Serinibacter salmoneus: one gene and its partners. The protein of the gene in region 1 interacts with the protein of each later gene in a pairwise test. Links are inferred from orthologs where the notes say so. Each region holds a gene or a part of one and is shown in the gene's direction. Other genes may lie near its edges. The genes, in order: ATL40_RS03585, ctaD and dnaE.

Region 1 (7,227 bases):
GGCCTGCGCAACCAGCGCGGCTGGCCGGACTGGCGGGTGGACCACCTCGCGGATCGCTGCCTGACCGACCACTACTGGAGCGAGTAGCGGCGCTACCTTCTCGTGGCGCCTGCAGAACCACCTCGGGGTGCATGCAGAACCACCTCGCGGTGCCTGCAGAACCACCTCGCGGTGGCTGCAGAACCGCCTCGCGGTCAGTCCGTGGTCGGAGGCCGGCGGTGCGGACGCGACCTGGGGTGGAGGCCGCGGCGGGCCCGCGCCTCTACCCTCGCAGCATGACCGCCCCACCCGCAGACCCCGCGGGCACGCCCGCTCCGGGGTCCGTGCCCCCCGGAATCCCCATGGCGCCGCCGGTGCCCGAGGCGGAGTCGGCCACGACGCCGGGGGTGCAGTGGGACTCGTGGGTCTCGCGCCACTCGACCATGCTGGACCTGTGGACGGGTGTGGCCGCGTTCGTGGTGCTCGGTCTCCCGACGATCCTCCCGCCCTCGCCGCAGACCGTCGCGCAGAGCCTGGGCTTCCTGCTCGCCGGCGTGGGGCTGCCGGCGGCGATCTCGGTGCGCCACCGGTGGCCGATCGCGAGCGCGGTGGCCGTGAACGCGATCGCCCTGGCGCACGTGGTGCTCGGTGTGCCGTTGACCCCGGCGGATCTGCTCATCTACCTCTCGGTCTACTCCACCACCGTCCACGCGCCGCTGTGGGCGCGCCGCGTCAGCCTCGCCGCGGCCCTGCTGGGGTCCCTGATCCTCGCCGCCCCCGAGATCGGGCTGTTCGCCCGCGAGTCCTGGGACCCCGTCAGTGGCGTGTTCGTGGCCGTCGGCACGGCGACGCCGGCGCTGTTCGCGTGGGCGCTCGGGCTGCTGCGGCGCAGCACCCGGCAGCGGTGGGAGTCGCTCGCCGAGCGGGCCCGTCGACTGGAACGCGAACGCGATCAGCAGGCGCAGATCGCAGCCGCCGCCGAACGTGCCCGGATCGCCCGGGAGATGCACGACGTCGTGGCGCACTCCCTGTCCATCGTGATCGCGCAGGCCGACGGCGGGCGCTACGCGGCGCGCACCAGCCCGCAGGCGGCCGAGGCCGCGCTGGGGACGATCGCCGAGACCGGCCGGGAGGCCCTGGCGGACATGCGCCGCATCCTGGGGGTGCTGCGCACCTCCAGCGAGGCCTCCCCGGGCGCGGACGGACCCGCACCGGCGCAGCCGCCGCTGGCACCGCAGCCGACCGGCGAGGAGATCACCGCCCTCGTGGAGTCGGTGCGGGCGACCGGGCGCCGAGTCGACCTCGTCATCACCGGCCAGGAGCGGCGCCTGCCCGACGCGCTGGGCCTGGCCGCCTACCGGGTCTGCCAGGAGTCGCTGACCAACGTCCTCAAGCACGCCGGCCCGGGCGCCCGGGCGCGACTGGACCTCGCCTGGTACCCGAGCGCCCTGGTGGTGCGGGTGGACGACGACGGGGTCGGGGTCGCCGCACCGACGCCGGGCACACCCGGCACGACGGGGGCGCCGACCACCACCGGCGGCGATGCGGACACCGACACGGATCCCATCGGCTCACCGGGACACGGCCTCGTGGGCATGCGGGAGCGGGTCGCGCTCTTCGGCGGCGAGGTGTGGACCGGCGCCCGGCCCGGCGGGGGCTTCCGGGTCCAGGCGAGTTTCCCGCTGCACGGCGCACCGCTGATAAACCGAGCCACACCCGCCACACCCGTGATGACCGAACCAGGAACGACCCCCAGGAGCACCCCGTGACCGAGACCCCCGGCGCCCCGATCCGTGTGGCCCTCGTGGACGATCAGCAGCTCGTCCGGGCCGGCTTCGCGCTGGTGATCGGCTCGCAACCGGACATGGAGGTGGTGCTGGAGGCGGGTGACGGCGCGCAGGCGGCCCGCCTCATCCCCTCCTATCAGGTGGACGTGGTGCTGATGGACGTGCGCATGCCCCAGATGGACGGGATCGCCGCCACCCGCGCGCTCATCGATGCCGCCGGTCCCGGCGCGCCGCGCATCGTCATGCTCACCACCTTCGACCTGGACGAGTACGTGCTGGCCGCGATCCGCGCCGGCGCGAGCGGCTTCCTGCTCAAGGACACCCCGCCGGAGGACATGCTGGCCGCGATCCGCACCGTGCACGCGGGCGACGGCGTGATCGCCCCCTCCGCCACGCGCCGCCTCATCGAGCACGTGGCGACCACGACCCCGGCCACCGAGTTGACCGAGCCGAGCGGGCCGACCGGGTCGACGGGGGTGCCGGACGCCGTCGCCTCCCTGACGGCACGGGAGCTGGAGGTGCTGCAACTCATCGCACGCGGCCGCTCGAACGGCGAGATCGCCGCGGAGTTGTTCGTGGCGGAGGCCACCGTGAAGACGCATGTGGGCCGCCTGCTGGCCAAGCTCGAGGTGCGCGACCGGGTGCAGCTCGTGGTCCTCGCCTACGAGACCGGCCTGGTCGCCCCGGGCGCTCCGTAGGCGAAGGGTCACCGAACCACGCCGCGAGACCACGGCACCAGATCACGGCGGGAGATCACGGCACCAGATCGCGGGACCTCGCGGCGAGAGATCACCCGGGCGGGTGACCTAGGATTCTGCCCGTCCCCGCGCCCGAAGGAGTTCACTGTGTCGGCCTCTCGCCTGCTGTCCGCCGCCCTCGCCGTCCCCGCCCTGGTCGCCCTCGCGGCCTGCACCAGCGAGCCCAGCGAGGTCGCCACCCCCGAGGCGAAGGAGACCACCGCCGTGGTGATCCCCGAGGCGAGCGAGGCCGACCTCGTGCGGGTGGAGATCACCGGCGGCGCCACCACGGGCGGCGAGCCCGGCCTCCTGGAGGCCGGGGAGCGCCTGTCGATCGAGGCCGCGTGCCTCACCCCCGACGGCGCCGGGTACGGCGCCGTGACCCTGTTCGTGAACGAACAGGAGTCCACCGCCAAGGAGCTCCCCTGCACCGGGCACACCGTCACGATCACCATGGCCGAGTCCGGCGAGACCCGCCAGGTGCAGGTGGCCCTCGCCGTGCCGGAGGGCACCGAGACCGCCTACGCGGTGGGCGTCCTCGACTGACGGACAGCCCCGCCGGGCCGGGCGCGACCTGGTTACGCTGACCCGCGATGACCAGATGGACACACGTGGCCCGCGCCGCCGGCCTCGCCGAGCCCGGCGGCGCCCCCCGGCCCACGATCTTCGCCGAGATGACGGCCCTCGCCCAGCGCGAGGGCGCGGTCAACCTCGGCCAGGGCTTTCCCGACGTCGACGGTCCGGAGTGGATCCGTGAGGCGGCCGTGCAGGCGATCCGCGACGGCGTGAACCAGTACGCCCCGGGCGCGGGCCTGCCGCCGCTGCGCGAGGCGATCGCCGCGCACCAGCGCGAGCACTACGGCATCGCGGTGGACCCCGACACCCAGGTGCTGGCCACCACGGGCGCCACCGAGGCGATCGCCGCGAGCATCCTCGCGCTCGCCGGCCCGGGTGAAGAGGTCCTCACGATCGAGCCGTACTACGACTCCTACGCCGCGAGCATCGCGATGGCGGGCGCCACGCACACCACGGTGCCGCTGATCCCCACCGCGGAGGGCTTCCGGCTCGACACCGAGGCGCTGCGCGGGGCCGTGACCGACCGCACCCGCCTGATCCTGGTGAACACGCCCCACAACCCCACCGGCACCGTCCTGCGGCGCCCTGAGCTGGAGGCCATCGCCGAGCAGGCCAGGCGGGTGGATGCGGTGGTCATCACCGATGAGGTCTACGAACACCTCACCTACGACGGCGCGGCGCACCTGCCGATGGCGGCGCTGCCCGGGATGGGCGAACGGACCCTGACGATCTCCTCCTCGGGCAAGACCTTCTCCCTCACCGGGTGGAAGGTGGGCTGGGTCACCGGACCCGCGCACCTGATCACCGCGGTGAGCACCGTCAAGCAGTTCCTCACCTACACCTCCGGGGCGCCGTTCCAGATCGCGATCGCGCGGGCGCTGACCGAGGGACGGGCCGACGTCAGCGCGCTGCGCGAGGGGCTGCAGCGCCGTCGGGACCTGCTCGTGGCGGGCCTGCGGGAGGTGGGGTTCGGCGCCGTGGTGCCCGAGGGAACCTACTTCGTGTGCGCGGACGCCTCACCGTTCCTGACCCCGCAACTGCCCGACGGCGCCGCCCTGGCCCGCGCGTTGCCCCGCCTGGCGGGGGTGGCCGGGGTGCCGATCTCGGCGTTCTGCGTGCCCGGCTCGGACACCGCCGATGCGCTCGGCTCGTGGCTGCGGTTCACGTTCGTCAAGCGGGAGGACGTGTTGGCCGAGGGAATCGAGCGGCTGGGCCGGCTCACCGGCTGAGGCCACCGGCGTTGGTGCGCCCCACGGCCTGCTCAGTCGATCCCGAGCGCCTCACGGGTCGGTCGGGCGCTCGCCGCGAAAACCCCGGCCGCCCCGGCGAGCACGATCAGCGTGGCCACGAGCGGATTGACGCCGAACTGCGAGCCACCCACCAGGACCACCAGGATGGACCAGGCCACGCACGCCCCCCGGGCCCATCGCCGCAGGCGCCACAACGACAGGGCGAGGGCGCCCAGGATGAGGGCGAGCACGAGGAGGAAGACGGCCACGACCACTGAGCCGCCCACCTGCCCGTCGCCGCCGGCGGCCAGGAGTGCGGAGACCCCGAGGACCACCAGGGTGAGCGCCTCCAGGCCCAGCAACGCGACCACCACCCAGACGGTCACGGGGCGCCGGGCACCCCCCGGGAGCGGGTACTGTGAGCGGTGATCGGCGCGATCGCCGTGTTGCGGGGAGCCTGGCACGATCCCACCTTATGTCTCCCCGCGCAATGTGACGCACGACTCAGCGTGACCTGCCGGAAACCTCCCCGTCACCTCTTGTGCAACTTTGCAGTCCGTGTGACGCTTGTTCCAGCCCCGATACCACATGGGTGCTCCCCTCCGCTCACGCGTCCATCAGCACGCCCTGGGGGCACCCCTGTCCCGCAAGGAGATTCACGATGGACTGGCGTCACGAAGCAGCGTGCCTCACGGAGGACCCCGAGCTGTTCTTCCCGATCGGCAACACCGGCCCCGCCCTCGCCCAGATCGACGAGGCCAAGGCCGTGTGCCAGCGCTGCACCGTGAGCGACCAGTGCCTGAAGTGGGCGCTGGAGACCGGTCAGGACTCCGGTGTGTGGGGCGGCCTGTCCGAGGACGAGCGCCGCGCCCTCAAGCGCCGCACCGCCCGGGCCCGCCGCGCCGGCTGAGCGCCGCGCCCAGCGACACCCAGGAACCGCCGAGACGGGCGGGTCGGAGAGAATCCGACCCGCCCGTCTCGCGTTCGTTGCCCCGCCCTCACTCCTCGAGTGAGGAGGCCGGACGCAGCGAGGAGTCGACCTCGTCGCTGTCCCCGAGGTCGGCGAAGTAGTCCTCCAGCGGCACGCCCCAGGTGGTGTGCTGCGCCGGTGCGTCCGGCCAGGCGATCACCACGTCGCGCGGCTGGAGGAAGTACTGCGTGAGTTCCCGCGTGGATCCGTCGACCAGGTGGTAGCGCAGCCCGGTGACCCGCGCGGCCTGGAGGTCCTCGCCACGCGAGGCCAGGGTCCCGGCCGGGACGTCCGTGAAGGCTTCCACGAGCTCCTCGACCATGGCGGGATCCGTGATGGTCGTGCGATTCACCTCGCCGGGCACGGAGGCCGGCTCGTAGAAGTAGAGCTCCACGCGCAGCACCTCGCCCGGCTCGAGTGCCACCGAGTGCGTGCCGGGTGGCGTGCACCCGGCCAGGACGAGGGCGAGCGAGGCTGCCGTCGCCGCGCCCCACCTGGCCCTGCTACCGCGTCGAGCAGGCGCAGACGATACGTCCACGATTCCCCCTTGCGAATGGCTGCGTCACCCGCCTCATTGCGCGTGATCGCAGTTCCGAGCGCCCCTATGAGGCCGAACCTAGACCGCACACCGAGAGCGGTCAACGCATGCCCTCAGCTGAATCCGGGGCACCGCGTCAGAAACTGTCCGGCTCCCCGTCGCTGGGCTGGGCGAAGCCGAGGCGGGCCTGGATGGTGACGGCCGTGCCGCCCTCCTCCCGGCGCTCCCACTCCAGCGTGCCGTGCAGCTCCCCGGCCACCATCGTGCGCACGATCTGCATCCCCAGTCCGGTCCCGGAGGGCTTCGCGGTCAGGTCGATGCCGCGGCCGTCGTCGATCACCTCGACCGTCAGCGTGCGCCCGGCGCGGCCCGCGCGCACCGTGACCGTGCCGCCGGTACCCGCCAGCCCGTGCTCCACCGCGTTGGAGACCAGTTCGGTCAGCACCACCGCCAGCGCCGTCGCCTCCGTGGCCGCGACCTTGCCGAAGGATCCCTCCCGCGCCAGCCTCACGGGCGCCTCGGCCGCGGCCACATCCACCGCGAGCCGCAGGGTGCGCCCGAATACCGCATCGAAGTCGACCACCTCGTCGATGGTCTGCGACAGGGCCTCGTGCACGGTGGCGATCGTCGCCACCCGCCGCATCGCCTCATCCAGCGCGTTGCGTGCGTCGGTGGACTGCACCCGCCGGGACTGCAGGCGCAGCAGCGCGGCCACGGTCTGCAGGTTGTTCTTCACCCGGTGATGGATCTCCCGGATGGTGGCGTCCTTGGTGATTAGCTCCTGCTCGCGGCGGCGCAGCTCGGAGACATCGCGGCACAGCAGCACCGCGCCGAGCCGCTCCTTGCCCGCGGTCACCGGGATCGCCCGCAACGACAGGCACACGCCGTGCGCCTCCACATCCGTGCGCCACGCCGCGCGCCCCATAGCCACCAGCGGCAGGGACTCGTCCACGCTCTCGGCGTCCTCCACCTGCTCGGCGATGACCTCCGCGAGGGAACGCCCCACGAGGTCACCGATCACCCCGAGTCGATGGAAGCAGGACAGGCCGTTGGGGCTGCAGTAGATGACCTCCCCCTCGGCGTTCAGCCGCGCGAGCCCGTCACCCACACGCGGCGCGCCGCGCAGCCTGCCGGTGGCGGTGTTGGTGGAGGGGAAGTCGCCCGCGGCGATCATGGCGCACAGCTCGTCGGCCGCCTCGATGTAGTTGATCTCCAGCCGGCCCGGGGTGCGCGACTCCCCCAGGTTCGTCTCCCGGCTCATCACCGCGATCGCCCGACCCTCCAGCGTGACCGGGATCGCCTCCTCGCGAATAGCGATCGTGCCGGTCCATCGCGGGATCCGGGTGCGGCGGATCTCGCCACCGGCGAGCGCCTCGGCGAACGCGGCGGCCTGCCCCTGGGGCGCGGGGTG
Region 2 (7,318 bases), 360 kb from region 1 along the record:
CTCGGCGAATCCGGCGTAGTCTGGATGGACCTGACATCCGCAGAGGAGACATCATGACTGAGACTGCCGCCACCCCGGCCGCCGCGGACACCGACATCCCGACGCACGAGGTCGACCTGACCGACGTCGCCGCGCAGAAGGTTCGTTCCCTGCTCGAGCAGGAGGGGCGTGACGACCTGCGCCTGCGGATCGCGGTGCAGCCGGGTGGCTGCTCCGGCCTGATCTACCAGCTCTACTTCGACGAGCGGCTGCTGGACGGCGACGCCCTGCGCGACTTCGATGGTGTGGAGGTCGTGGTGGACCGGATGAGCGTGCCCTACCTCGCGGGCGCCTCGATCGACTTCGCCGACACGATCGAGAAGCAGGGCTTCACCATCGACAACCCGAACGCCTCGGGTTCCTGCGCCTGCGGCGACTCCTTCCACTGAGCCGCTGACCCACGGCTGCTGATCCGCAGCCACCGCACGACCCCCGCGCACGGCGGGGATCGAACCCGCCGCACCGCGCGGCCCAACCCTGGAGATTACGTGCGTCACTCCGTCGCGGCCGCCTCGCTGGCGGCCCTTGCCCTGCTGGTCACCGGATGCTCCACCGACGGTGAGGAGGCCGAGGCCTCCTCCTCCGCCTCCGCCTCCGAGGAGTCGGCGACCGGTGGCGACATCGCCATCGGCAACGATGCCGGATTCTCCGCGTCGGGCGCCTTCGGTGAGAAGCCGACCCTGACCTGGGAGACGGAGGAACCCTCCGAGGAGCTGCAGGTCGAGATCGTCAGCGAGGGCGACGGGGCGGCCGTGGCCGCGGGAGACGTGGTGGTCGCGCACTACCTGGGGCAGGTGTTCGGGTCCGAGGACGTCTTCGACAACTCCTACGACCGTGGCGCGTCGTCGGCGTTCTCCCTGAACGGGGTCATCGAGGGCTGGAGCACCGGGCTGGTGGGCGTGCCCGTCGGATCCCGTGTGCTGCTGACCATCCCGAGCGACCTCGGATACGGGGACGAGGGCAGTGGCGATCTCATCGCCGGCGGCGACACGCTCGCCTTCGTCGTGGACGTGGAGGCCGCCGTGGCCGCCGACGCATCGGGGCAGGCCGATGCCACCCCGACCGACGCCGAGGTCCCCGTCACCATCACCGGGGACCTGGGTTCGCCGGTCACCGAGGTGGTGGTCGCCGACGGCGCAGCGGAGCCGGAGGAGATGACGGTGACGGTGCTCGCGGAGGGCACAGGCGAACCGCTCGGCGCCACGGATCAGCTGTTCGCGCAGTACACACTGGCCACCTGGGACAACGCCGAGTCCGAGACCACCTGGCCGCCGGAGGGCCCCGGGATCACCTCGGCCATCCCCCTGGGCCAGGGCAGCGCCTTCGACGAACTGGAGGGGATCGCCATCGGCTCACGGGTGCTCCTGACCATTCCCGCCGAGGGGGAGGACACCCAGCCGCTTGCCGTGGTGATCGACCTGGTCGACGCGATGCCGGGCGCCTGAGGTTGCGACGTTTCTGACGCGCGCGTGAGCGTGCGTCGCCTCGCGGCGTACACGTGCGCCGCACACCTGGGGAAGACCCGCGGAATGCCGCGGGTCTTTCTCGCATCCAGGGGCGGGTTGGGTATGGTGACGACGTGTCGACTACGCCCCGCCGCCCCCTGAGAAAAGTGCTGGTGCCCGGCCTTGCCGTGGCCGGCCTCGGTCTTGCCGGGTGCACCCCTGCCGTCGAGCGGGGGTTCCTCCCCGAGCAGGCTCCGGGTGCCACCAACAACACCGACATGATCATCGAGTTGTGGAACAACTCCTGGATCGCGGCGCTGCTGGTCGGGGTGTTGGTCTGGGGACTGCTGATCTGGTGCCTGATCGTGTACCGCAAGCGCAAGAACGACAACCAGCTCCCGCCCCAGTTGCGCTACCACGTGCCGCTGGAGTTGATGTACACGTTCGTGCCGATCGTGATGGTCGGTGTGCTGTTCGCCACGACATCCCGCACGATGGGCGAGATCGTGGACACCTCCGCCGAACCCGACGTGACCATCGAGGTGGTCGGCAAGCGCTGGTCATGGGACTTCAACTACATGGACTCCGACGTCCACTTCTCCGGAGTCCAGGCCGAACTCACGGGCGAGGAGGGTGTGCCCGAGACGCTCCCGACGCTCTACCTCCCGCAGGGTGAGCTCGTGGAGCTGCAGTTGCGCACCCGCGATGTCAACCACGCCTTCTGGGTGCCGGCCTTCCTCATGAAGATGGACATGATCACCGGTCGGGAGAACTCCTTCCAGATCGTGCCGCAGGAGCTCGGGGTCTTCGAGGGCAAGTGCGCGGAACTGTGCGGCGAGTACCACGCCTCGATGCTCTTCAACGTCGAGGTCGTCACCCCCGAGGAGTACGAGGCCTACATGGACGAACTCGCGGCGCAGGGCAACACCGGAATCCTCGGTCCCGAGTACGACGTGCTGCAGGGCGCGGTCGAGCAGGAAGGTAGCCACTGATGGCCATCGATGAGGTCCAGTACAACGACTCACCGCCGCGCAGCGCGCCGGAGCGGGTGCCGGGGCTCAGCGGCCCGCACCAGCGCCGAGGCAATGCGTTCGTCACGTGGATCACCTCCACGGACCACAAGACCATCGGGTACATGTACCTGGTCACCAGCTTCGTGTTCTTCTGCTTCGGGGGCCTGCTCGCGCTGGCGATCCGGGCGGAGCTCTTCGAGCCGGGACGGCAGCTGTTCACCAGTGCTGAGCAGTACAACCAGTTCTTCACGATGCACGGCGGCATCATGCTGCTGCTGTTCGCGACCCCGCTCTTCGCCGGGTTCGCCAACGTGCTGCTGCCGCTGCAGATCGGCGCACCGGATGTCGCATTCCCGCGGCTGAACATGTTCGCGTACTTCCTGTACCTCTTCGGTGGCCTGCTCGCCGTCGGCGGGTTCCTCACCCCGGAGGGGGCGGCCGGATTCGGCTGGACCTCCTACGTGCCGCTGGCCTCGGAGACCTTCTCCCCGGGCCTGGGTGCCGACCTGTGGCTCGTGGGCTTCGGGTTGACCGGCTTCTCCACGATCTTCGGTTCGGTCAACTTCATCACCACGATCATCTGCATGCGGGCACCGGGTATGACGATGTTCCGGATGCCGATCTTCAGTTGGAACGTGCTGATCACCTCGGTGCTGGCGCTCATGGCCTTCCCGGTGCTGACCGCGGCCTACTTCGGTCTGCTGGCGGACCGCCGCCTGGACGCCGTCGTCTTCGCACCCGAGTCCGGCGGCGCGATCCTGTGGCAGCACCTGTTCTGGTTCTTCGGGCACCCCGAGGTGTACATCATCGCGTTGCCGTTCTTCGGCATCGTCTCGGAGATCTTCCCGGTCTTCTCCCGCAAGCCGATCTTCGGGTACAAGACCCTGGTGCTGGCCACCCTGTCGATCGCGGCGCTCTCGGTGACCGTGTGGGCGCACCACATGTACACCACCGGCGCGGTGATGCTGAGCTTCTTCGCGCTGATGACGATGCTCATCGCGGTGCCCACGGGGGTGAAGTTCTTCAACTGGATCGGCACGATGTGGCGGGGCAAGATCACCTTCGAGACCCCGATGCTGTGGTCGATCGGGTTCCTCGCGACCTTCCTGTTCGGCGGCCTGACCGGCATCATCCTGGCCTCGCCGACGTTGGACTTCCAGTTGCACGACACCTACTTCGTGGTGGCGCACTTCCACTACGTGATCTTCGGGACCGTGGTGTTCGCCATGTTCGCAGGCTTCTACTTCTGGTGGCCCAAGTTCACCGGCAAGATGCTGAACGAGCGTCTCGGCAAGATCCACTTCTGGCTGACGTTCATCGGCTTCCACACCACCTTCCTCATCCAGCACTGGATGGGCGCGAAGGTCTTCCCGCGTCGCTATGTGGACTACCTCCCGGAGGACGGCATCACCACCTGGAACCAGATCTCCACGGTGGGTGCGTTCATCCTGGCCGCGGCCACGCTGCCGTTCCTGTGGAACGTCATCAAGACATGGCGCACCGCGCCGCAGGTCACCGTGGACGACCCGTGGGGCTACGGTCGCTCGTTGGAGTGGGCGACATCCTGCCCGCCCCCGCGTCACAACTTCACCTCGATCCCGCGCATCCGCTCGGAGTCCCCGGCCTTCGACCTGCATCACCCCGAGGTCGCCGCGCTCGACCAGGTCTCCCCACGGGGGCCGTACGAGAAGGTCTTCGGGACCGGTGACCAGCAGGGTTCGCTCGCCGACCAGCGCTCCACGGGTGGGAAGGACCACGCATGAGCAATCACACCCCCGCACGCCCCGACCAGGCGCGCGAGCGCAAGCCGCTCGGCACCGAGACCCGCATGTTCCTGCTGCTGGTCCCGTTCTTCCTGGTGGTTGCCGTCGTCTACGGTGTGCTGACCGACTTCAACGAGCCCGTGGGCCTGTTCGCCATCCCGCTCGTGGGCGCGCTGTCGGGCATGGTGGGCTTCTTCCTCTGGCTCACCGGTCGTCGCATCGCGATGCGCCCCGAGGACAACCCGCACGGCACGATCGCGGAGGCCGCCGGCGAGTACGGCGAGTTCTCCCCGCATTCCTGGTGGCCGTTGGTGCTCGCCGCCGGCGCGGCCATCACCTTCTTCGGTGTGGCCGTGGGCTGGTGGGTCTGCGTCGTCGGGTTCGTGGTCGGTGTGATCGGCCTCGTGGGCCTCATCTTCGAGTTCTCCCGCGGGCAGCACGCGCACTGACTCCTCGCGGACACGAACGGGCGCCCCTCCAGCAGGAGGGGCGCCCGTTCCCGTTCATCCGGCGGTGGGCCGCCGTGGCGGCTCTCAGGCGGGGACGATGAGCCCGCTGGCACCGGGGGAGGTGGCGCGCTCGAGACGAGCGGCGACGTCGTGCCAGTTCACGATGTTCCACCATGCCGCGATGTAGTCCGCGCGCACGTTGAGGTAGTCCAGGTAGTAGGCGTGCTCCCACACGTCCAGCATGAGCAGGGGCACCAGGCCGAGTGCGAGGTTGGCCTGCTGGTCGTAGAGCTGCACGATCACCGGGTTGGCGCCCACGGTGTCCCAGGCCAGGACCGCCCAGCCGGATCCCTGGACCCCCGCGGCCACGGCCGCGAAGTGTTTCTTGAACGCCTCCACGCCCCCGAAGCTGTCCTGGAGCATGGCGAGCAGCTCGCCGGCGGGTTCCCCGCCCTCGGGGGACATGTTCTCCCAGAAGACGGTGTGGTTGACGTGCCCACCCAGGTTGAAGGCGAGGTTCTTGGAGTGCAGGTTCACCGCGGCGAGATCCCCGGCGGAGCGTGCCTCGGCGAGCTTCTCCAACGCGGTGTTCGCGCCCGTGACGTACGCCTGGTGGTGCTTGTCGTGGTGCAGCTGCATGATCTTGCCCGAGATGTGGGGCTCCAGCGCCGCGTAGTCGTAACCGAGCTCGGGAAGTGTGTACGTCATGCGTTCCTCTCCTTGTGGGTGCTCCGGGCGGTGCCCGGTTCCTACTGTTCCAACGTAACCGGCCCCCCTCGCATTCCGCGAGGGGGGCCGGGTGTTGCGTGAGACGGCGTCAGTGCTGGCTGCCGCTCGCGATCTCCTCGCGAGCAGGTGCGCCGTCGATCTCGTCGTTGCCGTGATGGTCGTGTGCGGCCGCCAACTCGGCCGGGGTGACCGGCGCGATGCGGTCGGCGAAGAAGAACCGGGACACCGCGGCGCGGCGCTTGTCCTTCTTGTAGCCGGGGCGCCGCACGCCACGGGCGTTGGTCTCGGGACCTGCCTCGATCGGGGCACGATCATCCTGCTGCACGAGGATCCAGCGCTCGGCGTCGGTGAGCGGCTGGTGCACCTCGATGTACTCACCCGAGGCGAATCGCACCACACGGCCGGTCTCGTGGCCGTGCAGCACGAGCTCGCGGTCACGGCGCTGCAGCGCGAGGCACAGCCGCTTGGTGACGACGAACGCGAGCCAGGGACCCACGAAGAAGAGCACCCGGAAGACCCACGTGATCGAGTTGATCGACAGGTCGAAGTGGGTGGCGATGAGGTCGTTGGAGCCGGCCAGCGCGAGGATGATGAACTCGGTCAGGATCGCCACGCCGACACCGGTGCGTACCGGAACGTTGCGGGGGCGGTCCAGGAGGTGGTGCTCCCGCTTGTCACCGGTGGCCCACGCTTCCAGGAACGGGTACACGGCGAGCGCCGTGAACAGGATGCCGGGCACGATCACGGCCGGGATCAGTACGTTCAGCGAGAGGGTGTACCCGCCGATCACGTACTCGGTCTGGCCCGGCATGAGGCGTAGCGAACCCTCGAGGAACAGCATGTACCAGTCCGGCTGGGCACCGGCGGACACGGGGGAGGGGTCGTAGGGGCCGTAGTTCCACACCGGGTTGATCGACAGGAACGCACCCATCAGGGCGAGCGCACCGAACACGATGAAGAAGAACCCACCGGCCTTGGCCATGTAGACCGGGAACAGCGGGTAACCGACCACGTTGCGGTTGGTGCGCCCCGGCCCGGGGTACTGGGTGTGCTTGTGCACCACGACCAGCATGAGGTGGACCGCCACGAGCGCCAGGATGATCCCGGGCACCAGGAGAATGTGGGCCGTGAACAGGCGCGGGATGATCACCGTGCCGGGGAACTCCCCGCCGAACAGGCCGAAGGAGATGTAGGACCCGAGCACCGGGATCGACTTGGCCACGCCGTCGGCAATGCGCAGTCCGTTGCCGGAGAGCACGTCATCCGGCAGCGAGTACCCGGTGAAGCCGGCGAGCAGGCCCATGATCATCAGGGTGAAACCCACGAGCCAGTTCAGCTCGCGCGGCTTACGGAACGCCCCGGTGAAGAACACCCGCATCATGTGCGTCACGATCGAGGCCATGAACAGCAGGGCCGCCCAGTGGTGGATCTGCCGCATGAGAAGGCCGCCGCGCACGTGGAAGGAGAGGTCGAGCGTGGAGGCGAAGGCCTCGGACATCTCCACGCCCTGCATCGTGACGGGCAGGGCGTCCTCGGGGTAGTGCACCTCGGTCATCGAGGGAACGAAGAACATCGTCAGGAACGTGCCGGTGAGGATCAGCACGATGAAGCTGTACAGGGCGATCTCACCCAGGAGGAAGGACCAGTGGTCCGGGAAGACCTTGCGGGCGAACTCCTTGACGATCTTCGCCCCGCCCACGCGGGTGTCGAAGAAGTCACCGGTCGCGGCCGCACCGCGTGCCGCGGGGGACGTCTGGGTGCTCAATGTCCTGCCTCCGCCGTCTCGTCCTCGCGATCGGTCACATCACTGCCGTACTCGTCGTAGCGCTGCATCTCCCAGGTGGAGGGCCCGACCATCTCGTGGAAGTCGCTCTGCGCCG
Region 3 (8,413 bases), 250 kb from region 1 along the record:
GGTGTGACGTGGGTCTTCACGATCCTGCTCGCGGCCGTGAGCATCGGTGTGCTCGCCTACGGTGTGCGTGTGCGCAATCGGTGGTGGGCCATCACCCTCGGCGCCCTGGTGGGCGGCGCACTGGGCAACCTGGTGGACCGCCTCGCCCGAGAGCCAGGATTCGGCGTGGGGCATGTGGTGGACTTCATCGACTACGGCCCGTTCATCGGCAACGTGGCAGATATCGGGATCGTGCTCGCCGCATTCGCGCTGGTGGGCCTCTCGCTGCTGGGGATCGATCCGCGAGGCGGGGCCGCCACCGACCTCGCCACCACGCACGAGGAACACGCATGAGCGACCTGTCGCTGCCCGTGCCCGACGGCCTCGCCGGTGAGCGCGCCGACGTCGCGCTGGCCCGCATGATGGGCCTCTCGCGCTCCCGCGCCGCGGACCTCATCGATGCCGGAGGGGCGGCGCTGGACGGCGTGGCGCTGCGCCGATCCGACAGGCTGCGGGCCGGCGCCTGGCTCGAGGTGCAGCGACCCGAGCCTGCGGCCGCCCCCGCGGCGGTTGCGGAACTGGTCGAGGGTATGCGGATCGTGCTGCAGGACGAGGACGTGGTCGTGGTGGACAAGCCGATCGGCGTGGCCGCGCACCCCGCCCCCGGCTGGAGCGGCCCCACCGTGGTGGGTGGCCTCGCCGCCGCGGGCATCGCCGTGGCGACCTCCGGCGCCGCCGAGCGGCAGGGGATCGTGCACCGCCTGGACGTGGGCACCTCGGGCCTGATGGTGGTGGCCAAGAGCGAGCGCGCCTACACCGACCTCAAGCGCGCCTTCAAGGAGCGCACGGTGGAGAAGGTCTACCACGCGCTGGTGCAGGGGCACCCGGATCCCTCCACCGGCACGATCGATGCCCCCATCGGGCGCCACCCCAAGCACGACTGGAAGTTCGCTGTCCTCTCCTCGGGCAAGCCCTCGGTCACCCACTACGAGGTGATCGAGGCGATGCGTGCCGCGAGCCTGCTCGAGGTGCACCTGGAGACCGGCCGCACCCATCAGATCCGGGTGCACACCTCCGCGCTGCGCCACCCGTGCGTGGGTGACCTCACCTACGGCGCGGACCCGGTCCTCGCCCGCGAGGTGGGCCTGAGCAGGCAGTGGCTGCACGCCATGCGGCTCGGCTTCACCCACCCGGGTTCGGGGGAGTGGGTCGAGGTCACCTCCTCCTACCCCGACGACCTCGCCGCGGCGCTGGAGACCCTGCGCGGCGCCTGAGCCATCGCCGGCGTGGGCTCACCGCGGCCGCTCCTGGTGCGCCGCGAGCGCCACCTTCCGCTCCACGTCGTGATCCACGATCGGCGCCGGGTAGCCCCGCGGACCGCCCTGAGGCCACGGCTGGTGCGCGGCCTTGCCCTGCACCTCGGCGAGTTCGGGCACCCACCGGCGCACGTACGCCCCGTCCGGGTCGAACCGCTCACCCTGCCGCACCGGGTTGAACACCCGGAAGAACGGCGCGGCATCGGTGCCGCTGCCCGCCACCCACTGCCAGTTGTGCTGGTTGGAGGCGAGGTCGGCGTCGTGCAACTGCGTCATGAAGTACCGCGCGCCGCGCTGCCAGCGCACGTGCAGGTCCTTGACCAGGAACGAGGCGACGATCATGCGCACCCGGCCGTGCATCCACCCCGTCCGGGCGAGTTGGCGCATCCCGGCGTCCACGATCGGGTACCCGGTGCGCCCGGCCTGCCACGCCTCCAGCGCCTCCTGCTCGGCGCGGCCGGTGACCCAGGAGGACTCCGGGACGGCCGGCTTCATCGAGGTGCGGGCCGAGTCCGGCTGATGCCACAGCACGTCGGCGAGGAACTCCCGCCACCCCAGCTCGCTGCGCAGCGAGGCGGCGCCCTCGGTCGTCTCGGCCTGCTGCGCTAGCGGGGCCAGGTCCGCCAACAGGGTGCGCGGATGCACCTCACCCCACTTCAGGGCGACCGAGAGCTGGGAGGTGCCGTCGCGGTCGGGACGGTTGCGGTCTTCCTCGTACCGCGCGATCGGCCCGTCCAGGAACTGCGCCCAGCGCTCCAGCGCGGCGAGCTCACCGGCGCCGGAGACCTCGCCCGTGGCGGCCGCGGCCTCGAGCATCGCCTCGGCCTCCCGCTGCGCGGCCCGCAGCGCACCCGAGGCTCGCGGCACCATCACGCGCAGGCCCTGCGGCTCGGGTGCGGGCGCGCGCCACCCGTGGTCCAGCCACGCGCGCCGGAACGGGGTGAAGACCCGGTAGGGCTCGCCGTCGCCCTTGCGCACCCGGCCGGGGGCGACGGCATACGGCGATCCCGTGCGCATCAGCACGCGTCCGTCCGCGGCCAGGGCAGCCGCGAGTCGCTCGTCCCGGTCCCGCCCGTAGGGCCCGACGTCGGCCGCGGCGTGCACCTGATCGGCCGCCACCTCGCGCGCGAGCTGCGGGAGGAGCACGACCGGGTCCCCGGCCAGCAGCAGCATCCCGCCCAGGCGCTCACCCAGGAGCCGCAGCGAGGCCACCAGGTGCGCGCGGCGGCGGTCCCCGGATGGCGACCACAGGCGCGGATCCAGCACGTAGACCGGCAGCACGTCGGGGGCGGAGTCGGGCTGCGCCGTCGCGGGCCCGCCCGTGCCACCGAGCTGCCCGGCGGCGGCCAGCAGGGCCGGATTGTCGGCGATGCGCAGGTCGCGGCGCAGCCACAGCAGGGAGGTCGGCATCCCCCCAGGCTACGGAGGTCGAGCCCGGGACGGGCCCGTGCGGCGAACTACACTCCGGGGTATGGCAGATGCGGCACCCGGTTCAGACTTCGTCCACCTGCACGTCCACTCGGACTACTCGATGCTGGACGGCGCCGCGAAGGTCCCGGAGCTGGTGGCCGAGGCCGCTCGGCTGGGTCAGAAGGCCATGGCCATCACCGACCACGGGTACCTGCTGGGGGCGTACGAGTTCTGGAGCAAGGCCCGCAAGGCCGGCGTGAAGCCGATCATCGGCCTGGAGGCCTACCTCACCCCCGGCACGGCCCGCGGCGACAAGACCCGGGTGCGCTGGGGCGAGCCGCACCAGAAGGCCGACGACGTCTCCGGTGGTGGCGCCTTCACGCACCTGACGCTGCTGTCGGAGACCACACCCGGCATGCACAACCTGTTCCGGATGGGTTCGCTGGCGAGTCTGGAGGGGCACTACTTCAAGCCCCGCATCGACCGGGAGCTGCTGAACCGGTACTCCGACGGTCTGATCGCGTTCTCCGGCTGCCCCTCGGGGGAGATCCAGACCCGCATCCGGCTGGGGCAGTACGCCGAGGCCGTGCGCGCCGCCGGAGAGTTCCAGGACATCTTCGGCAAGGAGAACTTCTACATCGAGCTGATGGAGCACAACCTCGAGCTCGAGCGTCGCGTGGCGAAGGACCTGCTGCGGCTGTCGAAGGAGATCGGGGCGCCGCTGGTGGCCACCAACGACCTGCACTACACCCGCGAGGAGGACGAGTCCGCCCACGAGGTGTTGCTGGCGGTGCAGTCCGGCTCCAAACTCACCGAACCCACCTACGAGCAGGGCGGCAGCCGGTTCGCGCTGAGCGGCGAGGGCTACTTCGTGCGCTCGGCGATGCAGATGCGTGAGCTCTTCAAGGAACTGCCCGAGGCGCTCTCGGCGACCCTGGAGATCGCCGAACGCTGCAATGTGGAGTTCACCGAACAGGTCGGCAAGTACATGCCGCACTTCCCCGTGCCCGAGGGTGAGGACGAGATCTCCCTGTTCGTCAAGGAGGTGGAGGCCGGGCTGGAGAAGCGGTTCAACGGCAACGTGCCGCAGGACGCCCGGGACCAGGCGAAGTACGAGGTGGAGGTCATCACCTCCAAGGGGTATGCCGGGTACTACCTCGTGGTGGCGGACTTCATCAACTGGGCCAAGGACAACGGCATCCGGGTGGGCCCGGGCCGCGGCTCCGGTGCCGGTTCGATCGCCGCCTACGCGATGAGCATCACCGAACTGGACCCGCTGAAGAACGGCCTGATCTTCGAGCGGTTCCTCAACCCCGAGCGGATGAGCCTGCCGGACTTCGACATCGACTTCGACGAGCGCCGGCGCGGGGAGGTCATCGACTACGTGACCCGCCGCTACGGCGAGGAGAACGTGGCCTCGATCGTCACCTACGGCACGATCAAGGCCAAGCAGGCGCTCAAGGACGCCGGGCGGGTACTGGACTACCCGTTCGCGATGGGGGAGCGGCTCACCAAGGCGATGCCGCCGGCCGTGATGGGTAAGGACATCTCCCTGTCGGGGATCTTCGACCCGGAGGACCCGCGGTACGCGGAGGCGGGGGAGTTCCGCACCCTGTACGAGTCCGATCCGGACGCCAAGCGGATCACCGACACCGCCCGCGGCATCGAGGGCCTGAAGCGGCAGTGGGGGGTGCACGCGGCCGGGATCATCATCTCCTCCGAGCCGCTGCTGGACATCATCCCGATCATGCGGCGCGAGTCCGACGGCGCGATCATCACCCAGGTCGACTTCCCCGCCGGGGAGGACCTCGGCCTGGTGAAGATGGACTTCCTGGGGCTGCGCAACCTCACCATCCTCGACGACGCGCTGCAGAACATCACGATGAACGGCAAGGAGCCGGTGCTCATCGAGGACGTTCCGATGGACGACCGTCCCGCCTACGAGTTGCTGCAGCGCGCCGAGACCCTCGGGGTGTTCCAGCTGGACGGCGGCGGGTTGCGGCAGCTGCTGAAGCTGATGAAGCCGGACAACTTCGAGGACATCTCCGCCGTCATCGCGCTGTACCGGCCGGGCCCGATGGGCGCGGACTCCCACACCAAATACGCGCTGCGCAAGAACGGGCTGCAGGAGATCCAGCCGATCCACCCCGAGCTCGCGGAGCCGCTGGAGGACATCCTCGGTACCAGCTACGGCCTGATCATCTATCAGGAGCAGGTGATGGCGATCGCGCAGAAGGTCGCCGGGTACACGCTCGGACAGGCCGACCTGCTGCGCCGCGCGATGGGCAAGAAGAAGAAGGAGATCCTCGACGAGCAGTTCGAGGGCTTCCGCGAGGGCATGCTGAAGAACGGCTACTCCGACATCGCGATCCAGACGCTGTGGAACGTGCTCGTGCCCTTCTCCGGCTACGCCTTCAACAAGGCGCACTCCGCGGCCTACGGTCTGGTCTCCTACTGGACGGCCTACCTCAAGGCGAACTACCCGACCGAGTACATGGCCGCGCTGCTGACCTCCACGCGCGGGGACAAGGACAAGTCGGCGATCTACCTCAACGAATGCCGCCACCTGGGCATCACGGTGCTCCCGCCGGACGTGAACGCCTCCGTGGGGACCTTCACGGCCGTGGGTGAGGACATCCGGTTCGGGATGGCCGCCGTGCGCAACGTGGGGCAGAACGTGGTGGACGCGATCGTCGCGGCCCGGGAGGCGAAGGGGGAGTTCACCTCCTTCACCGACTTCCTGGACAAGGTCCCCTCCACGGTCTGCAACAAGCGCACCATCGAGTCCCTCATCAAGGCGGGCGCCTTCGACTCCCTGGGCCACACCCGGCGCTCACTGCTGCTGGTGCACGAGCAGGCGGTGGACTCCGTGATCGACGTCAAGCGCAAGGAGGCCGTGGGGCAGTTCGACCTGTTCGCCGACCTGGGGGCCGAGGAGGCGGGCGGCACCTCCTTCCAGGTGACCGTCCCGGACCTGCCCGAATGGGACAAGAAGCAGAAACTCACCTTCGAGCGGCAGATGCTCGGCCTGTACGTCTCCGACCACCCCCTGGCCGGCGTGGAGCACGTGCTGAACGCCGCCGCCGACGTCGGGATCGCGAGCCTGCTGCAGGACGAGCACCGGCCCGACGGCGCCACCGTCACCATCGCCGGACTGGTCACCGGGGTGCAGATGAAGATCTCCAAGGCCGGGAAGGCCTGGGCGATCGCCACCATCGAGGACCTCGAGGGCGCCATCGAGGTGATGTTCTTCGGCGAGACGTACATGGCCTACTCCACGGTGCTGGCCGAGGACGCGGTCGTGGTGGTCAAGGGGCGGCTGCGCCGCCGGGATGAGGAGATGTCCCTCATGGCGATGGACCTCACCCTGCCCGATGTCACCAGCACCGCCGAGGGCGCCCCCCTGGTGCTGAAGCTCCCCGAAGTGCGCTGCACCGCCCCGGTGCTCAGCCGGCTGCGGGAGGTGCTGGAGGCCCACCCCGGGTCCAGCGAGGTGCACATGCGGGTCACCCGGCCCGGGCGCGCCACCGTGGTGCGGCTGGAGGACCAGCTGCGGGTGGAGCGCTCCTCCCCGCTGTTCGGGGACCTCAAGGCGCTGCTCGGGCCGAGCGCCCTGGTGTGATGCTGGCTTCCGTGCGCCTGGGGCGATGGGGGCCGCTCTGCCCGTCGTGCCCCCGGCACTCCGGCATCCGAGCGGAGACGGTCTGATGCTGCCCGATGACGTGTTCGCGGCGAAGCCGATGCTCATCGGTCAGCGGGTGGTGCTGCGGCCTTTCGAGGCGGCCGACATCGAGGCCATGGGGCCGATCCTCGCCGACCCCGAGGTGTTGCGCCTGACCGGGTCGGTCACCACCTCGCGCGAGCTCGAGGAGGCCCGCCCGGAGCTCGGTGACCGGGTGCGGGAGTGGTATGAGACCCGCGCCGACCAGGCCGATCGGCTGGATCTGGCGATCATCGACCGCGAGGCGGGCGCCTGCGTGGGCGAGGTGGTGCTCAACGACGTGCGCGCCGCCGAGGAGGCGTGCAACCTGCGCATCCTCATCGGACCGGCCGGGCGCGGGCGGGGCCTGGGGACCGAGGCGGTGCGCCTGATCGTGGACCACGCATTCGCGACGACCTCGATGAACCGGATCTCCCTGGACGTGCTGGCCTCCAACCCGCGCGCCCGCCGCGCCTACGAGCGGGTCGGGTTCATCCAGGAGGGCGTGCTGGTGGACGATGTGATCTTCGACGGCGAGCGGGAGGACTCGGTGCTCATGGCCCTGCTGCGCCGGGACTGGCAGCGCGGGCGTTGAGCATCCGCTCGCGCAGGGAATCGTAGATCGGCGCGGAGCGCAGCAGCGTGGCGGTCAGCACCGCGCAGGCGCAGGCCGCCAGCATCGGCACCGTGAGGGAGGTGATCGCCGTCATCTCCACGATGAGCACGATCCCGGTCACCGGGGCGCGCACCGTGGCGGCGAACAGCGCCGTCATCCCCACCAGCGCCAGCGGCAGCCGGGAGTCGGCCACCTCGCCCAGCAGCGGACCGGCCACGCTGTGTACCAGCGCACCCCACAGCGCCCCGAGCGCCAGCAGCGGCGCGAACAACCCGCCGGGGGTGCCGGCGGCGTAGGAGAGCGGCCCCATGAGGAACCGCACCGCGAAGAACCCCAGCAGCCCCCACACGCTCAGCGACATGCCGGTGATGAGGTCCTGGGTGAGGGAGTCCCCGCCGCCCACGAGGTTCGGGTCCACGTACAGCAGGGCGCCCACGATCGCGCCGATGAGGGTCGCGCGCGCCACGGGGGAGAGCCGGCGCATCCCGTCCGCGGTGTAGAGCATCCGCATCACCACGCGGTTGTAGAGCACCCCGACCAGCCCGGTCAGCACCCCGAAGAGGGCGAACACCCACAGCGTCTCGATGCCCGGGGTGGGGATCGCCGGCACCGCGAAGTCGGGGGAGTCCCCGAGCACCACGCGTGAGCAGGCCACGGCCACGGCGGTGGCCATCAGCGTGAGCAGCACGATCCGCAGCCGGAAGGACTTGGTGACCTCCTCCAGGGCGAACATCGCCCCCCCGATGGGGGCGTTGAACGCCACCGCCAGGCCCGCGCCCCCCAGCGTGGTGTAGAGCAGTTTGCGGTCCGCGGTGCTGACCCGCAGTAGCCGGCCGGCCTCCGAACCGAGGGTGGAGCCCATGTGCACCGTGGGTCCCTCGCGCCCCAGCACCATCCCGGTGCCGATCGAGGCGAGGCCACCCACGAACTTCCCCGGCACGATGCTCGGCCCCGGCAGTTCCTTCTCGCCTCGCCACACGGCCTCCACGTCCTGGATGCCGGAACCGGAGCTGCGGGGGGAACCCTTGACGATCAGGCGCCCGATCAGACCGCCCAGGGCGGCGACGGCGACCGGCACCAGCCAGCCGACCGGCACCCCGTGCGCCCACTCCACCAGGTCAGCGCGCAGCGTGATCGCCTGCTGCAGGCACCACCGGAACGCGCCCCCGATGAACCCGATGGCGGCCGCCGCGATGAGGGTCGCCAGGGCCAGGGTCAACAGCCCCCGGGGGGCGTGCTCGGGGTGCGCGGGGCCGTCGTGAGGGGCGGGGGAGGTCACCCGCCGAGCCTACTCAGCGCGCCCGGCGCTCGCGTTCTGGAGCATCCGCTCCCGCAGGCTCTCGTATATCGGGGGAGCGCCGGCCAGGGAGGCGGCCAGCACGGCCGCGGCGC

What was found.
Region 2: the proteins of ATL40_RS03585 (region 1) and ctaD interact in binary tests that used the Escherichia coli proteins (3 or more experiments, as listed by UniProt). The link is inferred for Serinibacter salmoneus from one-to-one orthologs.
Region 3: the proteins of ATL40_RS03585 (region 1) and dnaE interact in binary tests that used the Escherichia coli proteins (3 or more experiments, as listed by UniProt). The link is inferred for Serinibacter salmoneus from one-to-one orthologs.

Annotation. Positions count from the first base shown.
Region 1 is NZ_PDJD01000001.1:828,189-835,415, reverse strand. The notes cover bases 2,295-5,202. They hold ATL40_RS03585 (aminotransferase class I/II-fold pyridoxal phosphate-dependent enzyme), read left to right. Parts: upstream 2,295-3,096; coding sequence 3,097-4,308; downstream 4,309-5,202. Other genes in these bases: ATL40_RS03575 (WhiB family transcriptional regulator), read left to right, coding at 4,970-5,202; ATL40_RS03580 (hypothetical protein), read right to left, coding at 4,341-4,772; ATL40_RS03590 (hypothetical protein), read left to right, coding at 2,612-3,049; ATL40_RS03595 (response regulator), read left to right, coding at 2,295-2,464. Also shown: ATL40_RS03605 (FG-GAP-like repeat-containing protein), read left to right, coding at 1-87; ATL40_RS03600 (sensor histidine kinase), read left to right, coding at 276-1,748; more of ATL40_RS03595, read left to right, coding at 1,745-2,294; more of ATL40_RS03575, read left to right, coding at 5,203-5,218; ATL40_RS03570 (hypothetical protein), read right to left, coding at 5,307-5,702; ATL40_RS03565 (sensor histidine kinase), read right to left, coding at 5,953-7,227. UniProt on the Escherichia coli protein: Shows aminotransferase activity with methionine and histidine as substrates, and to a lesser extent also with phenylalanine.
Region 2 is NZ_PDJD01000001.1:1,191,969-1,199,286, forward strand. What follows is about bases 1,869-4,867. They hold ctaD (aa3-type cytochrome oxidase subunit I), read left to right. Parts: upstream 1,869-2,475; coding sequence 2,476-4,260; downstream 4,261-4,867. Other genes in these bases: ctaC (aa3-type cytochrome oxidase subunit II), read left to right, coding at 1,869-2,476; ATL40_RS05220 (cytochrome c oxidase subunit 4), read left to right, coding at 4,257-4,709; ATL40_RS05225 (superoxide dismutase), read right to left, coding at 4,794-4,867. Outside these bases: ATL40_RS05200 (HesB/IscA family protein), read left to right, coding at 54-428; ATL40_RS15630 (FKBP-type peptidyl-prolyl cis-trans isomerase), read left to right, coding at 528-1,484; more of ctaC, read left to right, coding at 1,619-1,868; more of ATL40_RS05225, read right to left, coding at 4,868-5,417; qcrB (cytochrome bc1 complex cytochrome b subunit), read right to left, coding at 5,527-7,203; qcrA (cytochrome bc1 complex Rieske iron-sulfur subunit), read right to left, coding at 7,200-7,318. UniProt on the Escherichia coli protein: Cytochrome bo(3) ubiquinol oxidase is the terminal enzyme in the aerobic respiratory chain of E.coli that predominates when cells are grown at high aeration.
Region 3 is NZ_PDJD01000001.1:1,074,230-1,082,642, forward strand. Bases 2,434-6,527 are described here. They hold dnaE (DNA polymerase III subunit alpha), read left to right. Parts: upstream 2,434-2,766; coding sequence 2,767-6,327; downstream 6,328-6,527. Other genes in these bases: ATL40_RS04675 (cryptochrome/photolyase family protein), read right to left, coding at 2,434-2,705; ATL40_RS04685 (GNAT family N-acetyltransferase), read left to right, coding at 6,413-6,527. Outside these bases: lspA (signal peptidase II), read left to right, coding at 1-333; ATL40_RS04670 (RluA family pseudouridine synthase), read left to right, coding at 330-1,253; more of ATL40_RS04675, read right to left, coding at 1,272-2,433; more of ATL40_RS04685, read left to right, coding at 6,528-7,000; ATL40_RS04690 (ClC family H(+)/Cl(-) exchange transporter), read right to left, coding at 6,960-8,300; ATL40_RS04695 (chloride channel protein), read right to left, coding at 8,310-8,413. UniProt on the Escherichia coli protein: DNA polymerase III is a complex, multichain enzyme responsible for most of the replicative synthesis in bacteria. This DNA polymerase also exhibits 3' to 5' exonuclease activity. The alpha chain is the DNA polymerase catalytic subunit.